Regions from separate parts of the Mesorhizobium sp. M7A.F.Ca.US.011.01.1.1 genome, predicted to be linked through region 2. Evidence: riboswitches for the same ligand, from Rfam matches in the RefSeq annotation. Region 2 holds a riboswitch; the other holds the start of a gene.
The links. Region 2 has a riboswitch for S-adenosylmethionine ahead of EOA13_RS20275 (O-succinylhomoserine sulfhydrylase). Riboswitches for the same ligand answer to the same signal wherever they lie in the genome.
Positions count from the first base shown of each region.

Region 1: it holds a riboswitch for S-adenosylmethionine, as region 2 does, so the genes downstream of both, EOA13_RS22805 (homoserine O-acetyltransferase) here and EOA13_RS20275 (O-succinylhomoserine sulfhydrylase) in region 2, are expected to answer to the same signal.

Region 1 is NZ_RZRT01000028.1:56,041-64,435, reverse strand. Features, by position in the region: gene EOA13_RS22840 (LysE family translocator) at 1-61, opposite strand, end outside; gene EOA13_RS22835 (aldo/keto reductase) at 152-1,099, opposite strand; gene EOA13_RS22830 (gamma-glutamylcyclotransferase) at 1,221-1,742, opposite strand; gene EOA13_RS22825 (DUF2125 domain-containing protein) at 1,885-2,883, shown strand; gene EOA13_RS22820 (sugar kinase) at 2,891-3,814, shown strand; gene EOA13_RS22815 (prephenate/arogenate dehydrogenase family protein) at 3,822-4,757, opposite strand; gene hisC (histidinol-phosphate transaminase) at 4,764-5,873, opposite strand; SAM riboswitch at 6,010-6,087, shown strand; gene EOA13_RS22805 (homoserine O-acetyltransferase) at 6,202-7,371, shown strand; gene metW (methionine biosynthesis protein MetW) at 7,368-7,985, shown strand; gene EOA13_RS22795 (DUF1330 domain-containing protein) at 7,993-8,313, opposite strand.
Region 2 is NZ_RZRT01000022.1:54,867-63,261, reverse strand. Features, by position in the region: gene mmsB (multiple monosaccharide ABC transporter permease) at 1-715, shown strand, start outside; gene araD1 (AraD1 family protein) at 1,018-2,010, shown strand; gene EOA13_RS20285 (ABC transporter substrate-binding protein) at 2,173-2,943, opposite strand; gene EOA13_RS20280 (2'-deoxycytidine 5'-triphosphate deaminase) at 3,041-4,135, opposite strand; SAM riboswitch at 4,233-4,310, shown strand; gene EOA13_RS20275 (O-succinylhomoserine sulfhydrylase) at 4,368-5,555, shown strand; gene EOA13_RS20270 (ceramide glucosyltransferase) at 5,561-6,712, opposite strand; gene EOA13_RS37955 (hypothetical protein) at 6,834-7,037, opposite strand; gene apaG (Co2+/Mg2+ efflux protein ApaG) at 7,063-7,455, shown strand; gene EOA13_RS20260 (Hsp33 family molecular chaperone) at 7,503-8,395, opposite strand, start outside.

The DNA of each region.
Region 1 (8,395 bases), on a different contig from region 2:
CAAGCATCAGCGCGAGAAGTTGTCCCCAAAAATCCGGCTGCGAAAGAAGCGGCTCAGCCATTTTCTCCTCTGTCCTGCCTTGCGCGAAGAGACGGTATGGCAGGACCAGAGGGGCGTCTTGGACGTTCGTGCGAGGCGTCGCGACTGAGCTTCAGCCGCTCGCCTTGTCGAGTTCGGCCATGTCGTCGGCGGTCAGTTTCAGCGACGCCGCCCTGATCAGGCTGTCCATCTGTTCAGGCTTGGTGGCGCTGGCGATCGGCGCGGTGACGCCCGGCCGAGCGATAACCCAGGCAAGCGCCACTTCCGCCTGCTTGGCCGAATGCCTTGATGAAACCGCGTCGAGTGCCGCAAGGATGCGCATGCCGCGCGCATTGAGATAGTCCTTCACCCCGCCGCCACGCGGGCTTTGACCGAGATCGGCTTCGCTGCGGTATTTGCCGCTGAGGAAACCCTTGGCCAGGCTGAAATAGGTGATGACGCCGATGTCCTCGGCCATGCATAGATCGCGCAACGGCCCATCGAAGGACGAGCGATCGTAAAGATTGTATTCCGGCTGCAGCACCTCGTAGCGCGGCAGGCTGCGCAAGCTCGCCACATCAAGTGCGGCACGCAACTGGCCGGCGTCGAGATTCGAACAGCCGGCATAGCGGATTTTGCCCTTGGCGAGCAGCTTCTCGTAGGCGCCAAGCGTTTCTTCATAGGGCGTTGCAGGGTCCGGCCAATGCGACAGATAGAGATCGATAAACTCGGTCTGCAGCCGCTTCAGCGATGCATCGACGGCCTTTTCGATGTATGCGGCGGACAGGTCCTTGTGCCCCTGCCCCATATCCGAACCGACCTTGGTGATCACCACGACCTTGTCGCGATTGCCACGGTCTTTCATCCAGTTGCCGATGATGTTTTCCGATTCACCGCCTTTGTGGCCGGGAACCCAGCGCGAATAGGCATCCGCCGTATCGATGGCGTTGAGGCCACCGCCGACGAAGCGGTCGAGCAGGTCGAACGAGGTTTTCTCGTCGGCGGTCCAGCCGAAGACGTTGCCGCCCAGAACCAGCGGCGCGATGGTCAGGTCGGTGCGACCGAGACGACGTTTCTGCAAGGCGGATCTCCGGGATGGTTGAGGCGGGCAAATGGCGCCCGCGGGCTGAGGGTCGGAGCCTAACCTAGGTCTTGCCTGAACGAGGTCAAAGGCCTGGCCGCCTTTTTCCGCAGAGCCAGCTTCACAAAGGCGCGACCTGCCTGGCGACATCCTCCAGCCAGTGGTCGCGGATGCCCAACGCCTCGAGATGCTCAAGCGTGCTCAGCACATAGTCCTCGTTGTTGCCGGACTGGCCGACCGCGCCGCGCACCACGGCCGCCGCATCCGCCGCGTCGAGCGCTCCGGCATATTGCTCGTGGTGGCGGTCGACAATGTAGACCACCGCGTCGACCGTACCGCCCCCGTCGAGGCGAATCTTGAGCATGCGCTCCAGATAGACATTGGTGACCAGTTCGCGCTCGCGAAGATAGGCCATGACCTCGTCGTGCAAGTCACCGGGAACGCGGAATGCGAGGCCGACGCAGGACCCGCCACGGTCGAGGCCGAGCACCAGCCCCGGCCGCTCGCGCGTTCCGCGATGCACGAAGGAATAGACGCAGAGCGAGCGCCGGTAGCCATGCAGGCGGGCACGTTGTGTTTCGACATGCGCGAATCCCGGCCGCCAGATCAGCGAGCCATAGCCAAACACCCAAAAATCGCCCATATCGCCGCGCCTGATTGCAAAAGATGCCAACACCGCACCCGGACCGGTGTTTTTTCCGCCCGTCCCGTCTAACTATTCGTCTGTCTACCTGGCGGAATCGACTACCCGTCCGCAACACCCATGCGTTAACGAGAGCCAAAGCATGACGTCAAGTGACGAACGCCAGCCGAACAAACGTCGCCGTGTGGTCTGGCTTGCAGCATTCATCGTCGTGCTGTTCGCCCTCTACAGCGGCGGCTGGTTCTATCTGGCTGACCGCGTCAGGAGCGAAGCCGACAAGGCGGTTGCCACGCTCAACAAGAATGGCGTCGAGGCCGGCTGCGGCAATCTCCAGGTCAGCGGCTATCCCTTGAGCTTTACCGTCTCCTGCGACAACCTCGCCTATGAGGACGATGCCAAGAACATTGCGGCTTCAGCCGGCAGTTTCAACGCAGCCGCCCAGATCATCCAGCCTCTGTCGCCGGTTGCCAATCTGCGCGGCCCGCTCAGGACCTCCGTTCCGGACATGGTGCCGCTGTGGATAGACTGGGACAATCTGCAGGCCAATTTCAAATTGTGGTGGCCGCTGCCGCAGCGGATTTCGCTGCAGGCGGAGGGTCTTTCCGGCCAGACCGATCCCGCCGACGACACCGATCCGGTGCAATTGTTCAGCGCCGGCAAGGCGGCCGGCCAACTGCAGCCCAACGGTGAGGATATCGACTATCTCGGCAGTTTCGGCGATCTCGAGATCGACCCCGACGCGATTGGCGGGCGCGTGCTTCCGGCGCTCGACGCCAGTGGCGACGTGACATTGAAGAACGGTGTCGCACTGATCGGCACGCAGGTGAAGAGCCTCCGTGGCCAGGCGATCGAAATCCGCAACCTTGACCTGTCGTCGGGGACGGCGCGCATCACCGTGTCGGGACCGCTGTCGGTCGATGCCGAGGGCCTGGTCAACGCCGACCTGATGATCAGGCTGAAGGACCCGAAGGCGGTGGCGGTCATCCTCGGCGCCGCCATACCCGAGCAGAAAAGCCAGATCGAGCAGGGCTTTGCTGCCCTGGCGGTGCTCGGCAACGAACCGTCGATGCCGCTGAAGGTGGTCAGGGGCAAGGCCTCGCTCGGCTTCATTCCGCTGGGCAAGATCAAGCCGGTGGAATAGCGCTGCGATGGCAAGACCCGTGAAGCTGCTGAGCGTTGGCGCTTTGACGCTGGACACCATCCTGCGCGTCGAGACGCTGCCCGTGCATCAAGGCAAATTCATTGCCTCCGACGGCGTCCAGATCGCCTCGGGCATGGCCACGAGTGCTGCCTGCGCCGCGCATCGCCTGGGGGCCGAGGTATCGCTGTGGGCGAGCGCGGGTGACGATGCCGTCGCAGACCAGCTCATCGCCGGCATCGAGGCCGAAGGCGTCGATTGCACCTTTGTGCGCCGCGTCAGAGGCGCCCGCTCGGCGCTGGCCTCGATCCTGGTCGACGCGCATGGCGAGCGCATCATCGTGCCGTTCTATGACGGGCTTGCCCAGGCCGATCCCGAGGCCTTGCCGGTCGCCGACCTCATGGCATTCGACGCCGTACTGGTCGATGTCCGCTGGCCAGGTGCGGCAGCCCTTGCCCTGAGAGCGGCGCGCGCCATCGGCCGGCCGGCTATCCTCGATGCCGATACCGCACCGTTGCAGATCCTGGAACAGCTGTTGCCGCTCGCCACGCACATCGTCGCTTCGGAACCGGCGGCGCGCATTGTCTGCGGCCAGGCGCTCGATCCGGAAACGGCTTGCGCCGATCTCGCCAGCCGCACCGACGCTTTTGTCGCGGTGACAGGCGGCGCGGCGGGCAGTTGGTGGCACGACCGTCGCGCAGGCTGCGTGCGCCACGTCGCGGCACCGAAGATCAAGGCGATCGACACATTGCCCGCCGGCGATGTCTTTCACGGCGCCTTCGCCGTCGGGCTGGCGGAAGCCATGCCGGTCGAGCAGGCTTTGCGCTTTGCCAGTGCGGCCGCCGCGCTCAAATGCCTGCGCTTCGGCGGCAGGCTGGGTGCCCCGGACCGCGCCGAGACTTTGGCCATGGTTGCCGCGACCTGGCCCGTCTGAAACAGACTTAGGTCTTTGCCGGGTGTTCGACCGCCTGACGGCCGAAATCCGGCACGTCGATATCCTGGCCGGCCTCGATGATCGAGCGGCGTACGGCACGGGTGCGGGTGAACAGGTCGAAGAGTTTTTCGCCGTCCCCCCAGCGGATCGCGCGTTGCAGGGACGCCAGATCTTCCGAGAACCGCGCCAGCATTTCGAGGATGGCGTCCTTGTTGTGCAGGCACACATCCCGCCACATGGTAGGGTCGGAGGCCGCGAGACGCGTGAAGTCGCGAAAACCCGAAGCCGAATATTTGATCACTTCGGATTTGGTCACCGACTGCAGATCATCGGCGGTGCCGACGATGTTGTAGGCAATGATGTGCGGCAAATGCGAGACGATGGCCAGCGTCATGTCGTGATGCTGGGGATCCATGGTGTCGATGTTGGCGCCGCAGCGGCGCCAGAATTCCGACAGCCGTTCCAGCGCGTCCGGGTCTGTGTCGGGCAGCGGCGTGAAGATGCACCAGCGATTGTCGAACAGGTCGGCGAAGCCGGCGTCGGGGCCGGATTTTTCCGTGCCCGCCAGCGGGTGGCCGGGAATGAAATGGACGCCTTCAGGCACATAAGGCTGCATCTGCGCGATGACAGACGCCTTGGTCGAACCGACATCGGTGAGGATCGCACCCAGCTTCAGCGCCGGCGCGATTTCCTCGGCAACCGCGCCGGATGAGCCGACCGGCACCGAAATGATGACCAGGTCGGCATCGCGGACCGCTTCTCTCGCATCGGTGGTGTAGATATCACCCAGCCCAAGCTCCTCGGCCCGCGCCAGCGTCGCGGCACTGCGGGTCGAGATGGCAACATGGCGGGCGAGGCCCTCGCGGCGGATGACGCGGGCCAGCGACGAGCCGATCAGGCCGATGCCGACCAGAGCGATCTTTTCAAACATCGGTGATGTCATGGTGTTTTAGCTTTTCAGGAATGTCGTGAGAGCGGCGACAACGCCGCGATTGGCCTCTTCGGTGCCGACGGTCATGCGCAGCGCATTGGGAAAGCCGTAGCCGGAAACGCGCCGCAATATATAGCCGCGCGCCGTCAGATAGTCGTCGGCCGCCGCCGCGGAATGTTTCTGGTCGTCAGGAAAATGAATGAGGATGAAATTGCCGACGCTTGGCGTCACCCGCAGCCCAAGCTTTGTGAACTCCTCGCTGAGCCAGGCCAGCCAGGTCTCGTTGTGCGCGACGCTGCGCTCGACATGGGCGCGGTCGCGGATCGCCGCGATGCCGGCCTCGATCGCCGTCGCATTGACGTTGAACGGCCCGCGCACGCGGTTGATGGCGTCGACGATGTGCATCGGCGCGTACATCCAGCCGATCCGCGCCCCGCCAAGGCCGATCTTGGAGAAGGTGCGGGTCATCACCACGTTTTCGGCGCTGCTGACCAGCTCGATGCCGGCCTCATAGTCGTTGCGGCGGACATATTCGGCATAGGCCGCGTCGAGCACCAGAAGCACGTGCCTTGGCAAGCCCGCATGCAGCCGTCGCACCTCCTGGAACGGCACATAGGTGCCGGTCGGGTTGTTGGGGTTGGCCAGGAACACGATCTTGGTGCGCGGCGTGACCGCGGCCAGGATGGCGTCGATGTCGGCGCGCTCATCTCTTTCCTTGATCGTCACCGGAACGGCACCCGCCGACTGGATGTAGATCTTGTAGACCATAAAGGCGTGTTCGGTGATGACGGCCTCGTCGCCGGGCGCCAGATAGGTCTGCGCCAGCAAGCCGAGAATCTCGTCGGAACCGTTGGAACAGATGATGTTCTGCGGGTTGAGGCCGTGCACCTCGGCGATCGCTTCGCGCAGCCGCCTGGCGGTGCCGTCGGGATAGATGTCGAGCTTGCCGGCAATCTCGCGCGCGGCTTCGATCGCTTTCGGCGAGGGCCCTAGCGGATTCTCGTTCGAGGACAGCTTGTGAACCTTGGCGACGCCCGCGGGCGCCGTGCTCTTGCCCGGCACATAGGCGTCTATGTCCATGATGCCCGCGCGCGGGGTTGGACGTGCCTGGTCCGGTGTCTGGCTCATGTCGCAAAATCCGTCGAGAACGCTTCCTGAGGGAAGCCGCAGCGGAAATACAAGCCATGGCCTGCAATGTCGAGAGGCGACAGCCACCGCCCAAAGCTGGCCGTTGACGCCGGCGCGCCACAGCCCTAGAAGAGGTCCGAACTTCCGTGGTGATTTGGCCGGTCGGCTTGCAGCCACGTTAAACAACTTGCTAAAGGGCCGTTTGCATCCTGTAACCGGCTTTGCGACCGCAATGCCGATTTTTTGTTGTCCGCGCCGGCCGGACACCCGTATCGGCATCGACTTTCAACAAGCGCGATGCGTGGGCTCAAAGTGTGAGATGGATGTCATGGCCGTTCTGCGTGCCCGCAAAACCAACAACGAGGTCGACCAACCGTCGAGCCCGGTTTTGCGTTTTGGCTCCGACAAGCCGCTCAAGCTGGACGCCGGCACGCTGCTGTCGCCGTTCCAGATCGCCTACCAGACCTATGGCACGCTGAACGACGCCCGCTCCAACGCCATCCTCGTCTGCCATGCGCTGACCGGCGACCAGCACGTCGCCAGCACCAATCCTGTGACCGGCAAGCCGGGCTGGTGGGAAGTGCTGATCGGCCCCGGCAAGATCATCGACACCAACCGCTTCTTCGTCATCTGCTCCAACGTCATCGGCGGTTGTCTTGGGTCCACCGGCCCGGCCTCGACCAACCCCGCCACCGGCAAGCCCTATGGGCTCGACCTGCCCATCATCACCATCCGCGACATGGTGCGGGCGCAGCAGATGCTGATAGACCATTTCGGCATCGAGAAACTGTTCTGCGTGCTCGGCGGCTCGATGGGCGGCATGCAGGTGCTGGAATGGGCGTCGAGCTATCCGGAGCGCGTCTTCTCGGCGCTGCCGATCGCCACCGGCGCGCGCCATTCCTCGCAGAACATCGCCTTTCATGAGGTCGGCAGGCAGGCTGTCATGGCCGATCCGGACTGGCATGGCGGCAAATATTTCGAGCACGGCAAACGCCCGGAAAAGGGCTTGGCGGTGGCGCGCATGGCGGCCCACATCACTTACCTCTCGGAAGCCGCCCTGCACCGGAAATTCGGCCGCAATTTGCAGGACCGCGAAGCGCTGACCTTCGGCTTCGACGCCGACTTCCAGATCGAGAGCTATCTGCGCCACCAAGGCATGACCTTCGTCGATCGCTTCGACGCCAACTCCTACCTCTACATGACGCGATCGATGGACTATTTCGACCTCGCCGCCGACCATGGCGGCCGGCTGGCCGACGCCTTTGCCGGCACCAAGACCCGCTTCTGCCTGGTGTCGTTCACCTCGGACTGGCTTTTTCCGACCGAGGAGAGCCGCTCGATCGTGCATGCGCTCAACGCCGCCGGAGCATCGGTATCCTTCGTAGAGATCGAAACCGACCGCGGCCACGACGCATTCCTGCTCGACGAGCCGGAATTGTTCGCCGCCATTAACGGCTTCATCGGCTCGGCGGCACGAGCAAGAGGGCTCTCATCATGAACGTCAATTTCGACCAGCGCGTCGACCTTGAAGTCGTCGCCAACCTCATCCCACCACAGTCGCGCGTGCTCGACGTCGGCTCGGGCGACGGCTCGCTGCTTGAGTTGTTGCAGGACACCAAGCAGGTCGACGGCCGTGGACTTGAGTTGTCGCAGCGTGGCGTCAACGAGTGCGTGGCGCGCGGCCTCAGCGTCATCCAGGGCGATGCCGACAAGGACCTCGAATTCTATCCCGACAAGGGTTTTGACTTCGTCGTCCTCTCGCAGACGCTGCAAGCCACCCGCAACCCGAAGCTGGTGCTCGACGAACTGCTCAGGATCGGCAATCGCGCCATCGTCTCCTTCCCCAATTTCGGCCATTGGCGTGTGCGTCTGTCACTGTTCGTCAACGGCCGCATGCCAGTGACCAAGGATCTGCCCTATTCCTGGTACGACACGCCCAACATCCACTTCTGCACCATCCGCGACTTCGTCAATCTGTGCGACGAGCTCGGCGCGACCGTCGAGAAGGCAACCGCTCTCGACGCCAACGGCCAGAAGATCGGCCTGTCCATGCCGTGGTGGTTCTGGAACTTCTTCGGCCAGCAGGCAGTGTTCTTGCTGAAACGGCAGTAGCCGCAAGCTATTCGAGGATGTCCGTGGCCTTGTGCGGATGTTCGACGCCGTCAGCAAACACCACATCGGCCTCCGAATTGTCCGTGCGCAGCGCCAGTATCGCCTGGTAGGCGGACGAATTGTACCAGCCATGCACATGCTGCCTGTCGGGAAATTCGATGATGATCAGATGGCCCGGCCAGTTGTTCTCAATCACCTCGACATCGCCGCCATGGACCAGAAAACGGCCGCCGAAAGGTTCCAGCGTGGCATCGATCTTGTGCAGGTATTCGACGATCTGCGGGGCCATCGTGGCTTGGCGCATATGGGCGACGGCGTAAGCGGTCATAAGTGCACTCCCTTTCAATCTAAGCCGATTGCCGGCTCCACAGGCATAGATTGGGTCGTGACAGAATTCGATTACCCCATAA
Region 2 (8,395 bases):
ACTGACGCTGATCCCGCCGACGGTGAACGCGGCCGGCAAGACCATCATGGGCAGCGGCCTGACGCTGCACATGACGACGATCGTGCTGGGCCTGATCGCTGTGCTGGCCTACGCCTATTTCGGGGTGAGGACGCGCCGCAAGCGCGAACGCCATGGCTATGAGGCCGAGCCCTTTGCCCTGTTCGTCGTCAAGACGCTGGTCGGCAGCGCGCTGGCGCTGTTCCTGGTCTACCAGTTCGCCAGCTACAGGGGCCTGCCGGTGGTGCTGCTCGTCATGGGCGTGCTGATCTCGCTGTTCGTCTTCGTCACCAAGCGCATGACCATCGGCCGCCGTATCTACGCCATGGGCGGCAATTCCAAGGCCGCGCAGCTGTCGGGCATCAACACCGAGCGGCTGACGCTGATGGTGTTCATCAATATGGGCGTGCTGTCGGCGCTCGGCGGCCTGATCATCGCGGCGCGACTGGGACAGGCGGTGCCGGCCGCGGGCCTCGGCAGCGAGCTCGACGTCATCGCCGCCGTCTTCATCGGCGGCGCCTCGGCCATGGGCGGCGTCGGTCAGGTCATCGGTGCGGTCGTTGGCGGCTTCATCATGGGCGTGATGAACAACGGCATGTCGATCATGGGCGTCAATGTCGACTGGCAGCAGGTGGTCAAAGGCCTGGTGCTGCTCGGTGCCGTGATCTTCGACGTCTACAACAAGAACAAGGCCTGAACGGGCTTAAGAGCAATTCCAAGGAAAAGTGTGAAACGGTTTTCCGCCTGGAATTGCACCAAGACAATGAGTTAGAGCGGTTCGCCGTTTCCGTGAGACGGTGAACTGCTCTAGTCGAGGCAAGCAGGAGGCATACGATCGCGGCGCTGCCGGCAACCCGGTAACAGAAGTCCCTGAGGGACCAGGCCCGCGAGCGCAATCCGAACTGAGAATTTAAACCGTGGCATGGACGAGGTCCCGGCCGCGCCGAGCAAGGTCTGCCGTTTTGGCAGCCCTGCCAGGCAAATGAGAGAGGATTCATCATGCTGATCTCCCAGATCCTTGACGACGCCGAGACCATCCGCGTCGTTGCCCGCAATAGCGGCAAGACCCGGATCATCAATGGCGCCCGCAGCGTCTATTCGCTGGCGATGGAGGCCGCCCGCACCGGCGTCGGCCTCGTCGCGCTGATCGAACGCAAAGGACTTGGCGAGACGGTCGATCTCGAGGCCGCTTACAAGAAGGGGCGGCTGCTGTCGCCGATCAATCACCCCGATCCGGCGCATCTGCACCTGACCGGCACCGGGCTGACGCATCTCGGCTCGGCGGCGACGCGCGATTCCATGCACAAGAAGCTGAGCGCCGACGGCGAGGAGCAGCTCACAGATTCCATGAAGATGTTCCGCATGGGGCTGGAGGGCGGCAAGCCGGCGAAAGGCCAGATCGGCGTGCAGCCGGAATGGTTCTACAAGGGCAATGGCACGATGGCGGTGGCGCCAGGTGCCGCACTCCTGTCACCGGCCTTTGCCAAGGACGCCGGCGAAGAGCCCGAGGTGGCCGGCATCTATGTCATAGGCGATGACGGCGCACCTTTCCGCGTCGGCTTCACGCTGTCGAACGAGTTTTCCGACCACGTCACCGAGCGCGTGAACTATCTGTTCCTCGCCCATTCCAAGCTGCGCAACGCCTCGTTCGGTCCGGAAATCCTGATCGGCGACCTGCCGCCCGATATCCGCGGCACCTCGCGCATCGTGCGCGACAGCGAGGTGCTGTGGGAAAAGCCGTTCCTGTCCGGTGAAGCGAACATGTCGCACACCATCGCCAATCTCGAGCATCACCATTTCAAATACGCGGCCTTCCGCCAGCCGGGCGACGTGCATGTGCATATGTTTGGTACGGCGACGCTGTCCTTCGCCGACGGCATCAAGACCGAGGCCGGCGATGTGTTCGAGATCGAGGCCGGGGACTTCGGCCTGCCGCTGCGCAACCCGCTGGAGATCGAGCTGCCCGTGAAGGTGGCTGTGAAGGCGCTTTGAAAGGGTGATCTCCCCCTCGTGGGGGAGATGTCGCCGAAGGCGACAGAGGGGGTCGTCGCGCGTGGAGCGCCACCTCCATCTGTCGCAAGAAGGTTGCATCCGGTCGAACCGACCCCCTCTGGCCTGCCGGCCATCTCCCCCTCAAGGGGGGAGATTGCTGCTTCAATAGATATCGAAGTCGAAATACTTGGCCTGGATCTTCTTGTAGGTGCCGTCGGCGACGATCGCGTCGATGGCCGCGTTGAGCTTGTCGCGCAGGGCCGTGTCTTCCAGGCGCACGGCAATGCCGGCTTGCGTCTCCGTACCCTTGACGTCTCCAATCATCTTGCAGCAGCCTTCGCTCGCCTTCTTCATCCAGTCCACCAGCACGAACTTGTCCGAAATGACCGCGTCGAGGCGGCCATTCTGCAGATCGGTGATCGCCTCTTCCTGGGTGGGATAGAGTTTGGCCTCCGCGCCGGCCTTGCCATATTCATTCTGGGCATAGTCGGCCTGCGTGGTCGAAGCCTGGGCGCCGACCGTCTTGCCGGCAAGGGCCGCCGGTTCGGTCGAGGTCAGGTCGCTGTCCTTCGGCGCCACCAGAGCGAGCGGTGTCGTATAATATTTGTTGGTGAAGGCGACCTGCTTCTTGCGCTCCTCGGTGATGCTCATCGAGGCGATGATGGCGTCGAATTTCTTCGCCTGCAAAGCGGGAATGATGCCGTCCCAGTCCTGCGTGACGATCTCGCATTCGACCTTCATCTGCGCGCACAGCGCATTGGCGATGTCGATGTCGAAGCCTTCGACCTTGCCGTCAGCGGTAATGGTGTTGAACGGCGGATAGGCGCCCTCGGTGCCGATCTTGATTTTCTCCTGCGCCTGCGAAAGCGAGCCGGCCGCCATCACCAGCATGGCAGCGCCTGCCGCCGATATGATCCATTTCGAAATCTGCATTTTCTTGGTTCCCCTTGAACGCCGGCATCTTGACGACCAGCAAGGCAGCCAAGCATGGCGAGCCGGTACAGGCAAGTATTTTGCCTGACGGCGGCGCTCAGCGCGCGGCGCGGAAATGCTTGGACAGCTTCAGGCCCTGCGCCTGGTAGTTGGAGCCGAGATCGGTGCCGTAGAGCGCCTGCGGCCGCTTCAGCATGTGCTCGTAGACCAGCCGGCCGACGATCTGGCCATGGTCGAGGATGAACGGCACTTCGTGGCTGCGCACTTCCAGCACCGCCCGGCTGCCGGTACCACCGGACGCGGAGTGGCCGAAGCCCGGATCGAAGAAGCCGGCATAGTGGACGCGGAATTCGCCGACCAGCGGATCGAAGGGCGTCATCTCGGCGGCGTAGAGCGGTGGCACGTGCACCGCCTCCTGGCTGACGAGGATGTAGAACTCGTCGGGATCGAGCACCAGTTCCCCGGCGCCGCTCTTGTGGATCGGCTCCCAGAAGTCGACGACTTCCTGGGCCCCGCGCTTGTCGACATCGACGAGGCCGGTGTGATGCTTGCCGCGGTAGCCGACCAGCCCGTTCTGATCGCCGTTGAGGTCGATCGACAGCGCGATGCCGCCGCCGGAAATGTTCGGCGGCTCGGTGGCGACCAGCGTCTGCGCGCGATGCAGCTCGTGCAGCTCGGCTTCCGAGAGCAGCGCATTGCCGGTGCGGAAGCGTATCTGCGACAGGCGCGAGCCGGTGCGCACGACGATTGGGAAGGTGCGGGGGCTGACTTCCAGAAAGAGCGGGCCATGATAGCCGGCAGCGATCTTGTCGAACTCGTGGCCGCGATCGGTCATGACCCGGGTAAAGATGTCGAGCCGCCCGGTCGAGCTCTTCGGATTGGCCGAGGCCGAAATGTCCGCCGGCAGCGCCAGGCTTTCAAGCAAGGGCACGATATAGACGCAGCCGGTCTCCAGCACCGCGCCCTCGGCAAGATTGATCTCGTGCAGCTGCAGCCGGTCGAGTTTTTCCGAGACCTTGTGGTTGGGGCCGGGCAGGAAGGAGGCCCGCACCCGCCAGGCCTTGTCGCCGAGCCTGAGATCAAGGCTGGCCGGCTGGATCTGGTCGGCGTCGAGCGCACGCGCCGACTTCAGCGCGCCGGACTGGAACAGCGCCGATATGTCCTGATCGGGAAGAATGCCTGTCTGCCGCAAGGCTCTGCTCCTAGAGTGCAGGCTTTTGCGGAACCTGCTGGTACAAACCTCTTAATGAAGCCGGCAATTGACGCAAGCGTGGCACGGGTCTAAAGGGTCATTATCCCGTGGTGATTTGGCCGGTCGGCTTGCAGCCACGTTAAACAAGTCGCTAAAGGACCGTCGGGCCGCAAGGCCGTATGGACCGGTTGCGACTTTCGCGGCCGGTTTTTTTGTGTCTGGAAGAAAAGTGATGAGCACCAACAAGCGCAACTGGAAGCCTCAGACGGCACTCGTGCACAGCGGAACGCTGCGTTCCGGTTTCGGCGAAACGTCGGAAGCGATTTATCTCACCCAGGGCTACGTCTACGAAACGGCGCAGGCCGCCGAAGCCCGTTTCAAGGGCGAGGAGCCGGGCTTCATCTATTCGCGCTACGCCAATCCGACCGTCGACATGTTCGAAAAGCGCATGTGCGCGCTGGAAGGTGCGGAGGACGCCCGCGCCACCGCCTCCGGTATGGCGGCGGTGACGGCCGCCCTTCTGTGCAGCGCCAAGGCCGGTGACCATATCGTGGCGGCGCGCGCCCTGTTCGGCTCCTGCCGCTGGGTGGTCGAGACGCTGGCGCCGAAATACGGCATCGAGGCGACGCTGGTCGACGGCACCGACATCGCCAACTGGGAAAAAGCGGTGAAGCCGAACACCAAGCTGTTCTTCCTGGAAAGCCCGACCAACCCGACGCTGGAAGTGGTCGACATCGCCGCTGTCGCTTCGCTTGCCAATTCGATCGGCGCAAGGCTGATCGTCGACAATGTCTTCGCCACGCCCTTGCAGCAGAAGCCCTTGCAGCTCGGTGCCCATATCGTCGTCTATTCGGCGACCAAGCACATTGACGGCCAGGGGCGCTGTCTCGGCGGGGTGATCCTGTCGGACAAGAAGTGGATCGACGAGAACCTGCACGACTATTTCCGCCATACCGGTCCAAGCCTGTCGCCCTTCAACGCCTGGACGCTGCTGAAGGGCCTGGAGACGCTGCCGCTGCGCGTGCGCCAGCAGACGGAAAGTGCCGGCCGGATCGCGGATTTCCTGGCCGACCGGCCGGAGATCGCCCGCGTCATCTATCCCGGGCGCGCCGACCATCCGCAGGCCGACATCGTCAAGAAGCAGATGTCGGGCGGCTCGACGCTGATCTGCCTGGACGTCAAGGGCGGCAAGCAGGCGGCCTTCGCCTTGCAGAACGCGCTCGACATCGTCTTGATCTCCAACAATCTCGGTGACGCCAAGAGCCTGATCACGCATCCGGCGACGACGACGCACAAGAATCTGAGCGACGAGGCGCGCGCCGAACTCGGCATCGGGCCGGGCACGCTCAGGCTGTCGGTCGGGCTGGAAGACACCGACGATCTGCTTGAGGACATCGCGCAGGCGCTGAAGGCCAGGTAGGGCCTTCAGGCGCCGGACGGCGTCTCTTCCAGCGCGGCCGTCTTGGTGCCGATGGTCATCGCGTTGCCGCGCCAGTCGACGGCGCCGCCGAGCCAGCCGCGCGCCCACATCGCCGGAAGGATCAGGTCGCGCGCCATGATCGCCGTGACCATGCGTGGCGACAGGTACCAGCCCTTGGACCAGGCCAGGGCGCACTCCGGAAGGTAGAAGGCCACCAGTACGGCAATGGCGGTTGCCCAGAGGCTGAAGCCGGCACTGGCCGCGGCAATCAGCGCAAGCACCAGAGGCACCACGGCGCCGGTCAGGATTTCGGGTGCGAAGAACAGCGGGAAAGTGACGCGGCGCAGGCGCGCCCAACGGGCCTGACGCGACCAGATCTCGTCAAACGAGCGCCGGCCAAGCGGCTGCTCGAAGGGGGCGGCGACGAGATTGACGCGCAGGCCGAGACTGTTCACCAGCTTGGTCGCGGCGGCGTCCTCGGCGATCTCGGCGGCCAGCGCGCGGATGCCGCCATTGGCGTCGAGCATCGGCTTGTTCCAGAGCATGCTCTTGCCCTGGGCAAAGCCAAGGCCGAGCGCCTCGCCGGCATATTGCCAGCGCGCCTGCAGCGTGTTGAGGAAAGCGCATTCGACCTCGGCCCAGAAGCCGGCCGGCCGCGAGCCAATGGGCGTCGAGCAGACAAGGCCGGTGCCGGGCCGCCAGGCAGCCATCAGGTGCTGGACGTAGTCTCTCGGCATCAGCACGTTGGAATCGGCCAGGACGACCCAGTCGTGTCGCGCCGCTTCCCAGCCCTTGACGCAATTGTTGAGTTTCGGATTGGCGCTGATGCGGTCGTCGCCGACAAGCAGCCGGGCCGGCACTTTCGGAAACAGGACGATCGTCCTGTTTATCAATTTGACCACCGGATCGTCGGCATGGGCAACGCAGAAAATCAACTCGTAGCGCGGCCAGTCGAGCGAGAAGGCGCGCTCGAGCGTCTCCTGCGTGAACGGCTCGACGCCGCGCGACGGCACGACGATCGACACCGGCCGTGGCTTGCCGGCCGGCGCGGCAATGGCGCGGCGCCGTTTCAGACGCGAAGCGGCGAGCACGATGCTGGCGAGATTTGAGAGGATGAGGGCAGTTGAAAGCGTGGCGGCTATGAGAGTGAGTTCCATCGAGATCCGGTCACTCCAGGAAAACCGGTCCGCCAGAACAATCTGGCTGGCATGACGACCGATTCAACAGTTCGACAGAGCGCCCGAGTCGCGCGGCACTGGTCGGCGCACACCATCATTGTCATGTGTCACTTAAATGACATTCTTTGCCGCCACCTGCGGTTCCGTCCGCAATGACAGGACGCGCACCGTTGACCAGCCCGCGTGGAGCGCCGAAAGTTCGACCTAGAGCCTGTTCCATCCCGATTGAACCGGGATGGGGCTCTATCTCTGTTTCTTTGAGCATGATCTCTTCTGAAAACCGGTTCCCACTTTTCAGGATCATGCTCTAGATTGTTTTGGAGCCGCTTATGTATAGCGCCGTCACGCGCAACATCGAAGTGCAGGTCAGGCCGTTCTATCTGGAGGACCGTTCGGATCCCTCGGAGAACCGCTATGTCTGGGGCTATCAGATAACGATCGACAATCAGTCGGACGATTTCGTGCAGCTTCTGTCGCGCTATTGGCACATCACCGACGGCACCGGTCGGGTGGAGGAGGTGCGCGGCCCCGGCGTTGTCGGCGACCAGCCCGAACTCAATCCCGGCGACAGCTACCAATACACGTCCGGTTGCCCGCTCTCGACACCATCCGGCATCATGGTCGGGCACTACACGATGCGCAACAAGCGGGGCGAGACGTTCGACATCGCCATTCCGGCGTTTTCGCTGGACCTGCCGGGGACGCGGCGGACGGTGAATTGATTTCGCCTCACCGGCCGCGGAGCGGTCGGTGAGGCGTGGTTTTTTCTCTACTGGGCCGCAAATTCCGCCGGATCGAAGTCATATTGCTTCGAGCAGAATTCGCAGGCGACGTGGATGCCGCCGTCCTCTGTACTGTCCTTGATCTCCTGCGCGGAAAAACCCTCGAGGATGCCGCGGATCTTGTCCCTGGAGCACGAGCACTGGTCGGCGACCGGAACGCCGCCGAAGACGCGCACGCCATGTTCGTGGAACAGCCTGTAGAGCAGCCGCTCGGCGCCGATCGTCGGGTCGATCAGTTCGGTCGGCTCGATCGTACCGAGCAGCGCCAGCAACTCCTGCCAGGAATTGTCGACCGGGTCGTGGATCTCCTCGCGCGGATCGCCATCGCCACCCGGCAGGTCCGGGACGCGCATGCGCTCGGGCGACTGCGGCAGGAACTGCGCCAGGATACCACCGGCGCGCCACTGCTCGCGGGCACCGCCAGGACCGGGCGTCAAAAGCTTGGCCACCGACAGCCTGAGATCCGTCGGGATCTGCTCCGACTGACGAAAATAGGTGCGCGCAGCATCCTCCAGCGTCTCGCCGTCGAGCTGGACGATGCCCTGATAGCGCTGCGTGTGAGCGCCCTGGTCGATGGTCAGCGCCAGCACGCCGCTGCCGAGCAGCGTCTGCTGGGAGGTTTCGCCGGCCGCGACCAGCGCTTCCAGCCGGTCGGCATCGAAACGCGCATAGGCGCGCAATGCCGAGGGCGTGGAAAAATCCGCGACCAGCATGTCGACAGGCCCGTCGGTGCGGGTCTGCAGGATGAACTTGCCCTCGAACTTCAGCGAAGTGCCGAGCAGCACGGTCAGCACACAGGCCTCCGCCAGCAGGCGGGCGACCGGCTCGGGATAATCGTGGCGGCCGAGGATGGCGTCCAGCATCGGCCCGAGTTGGACCG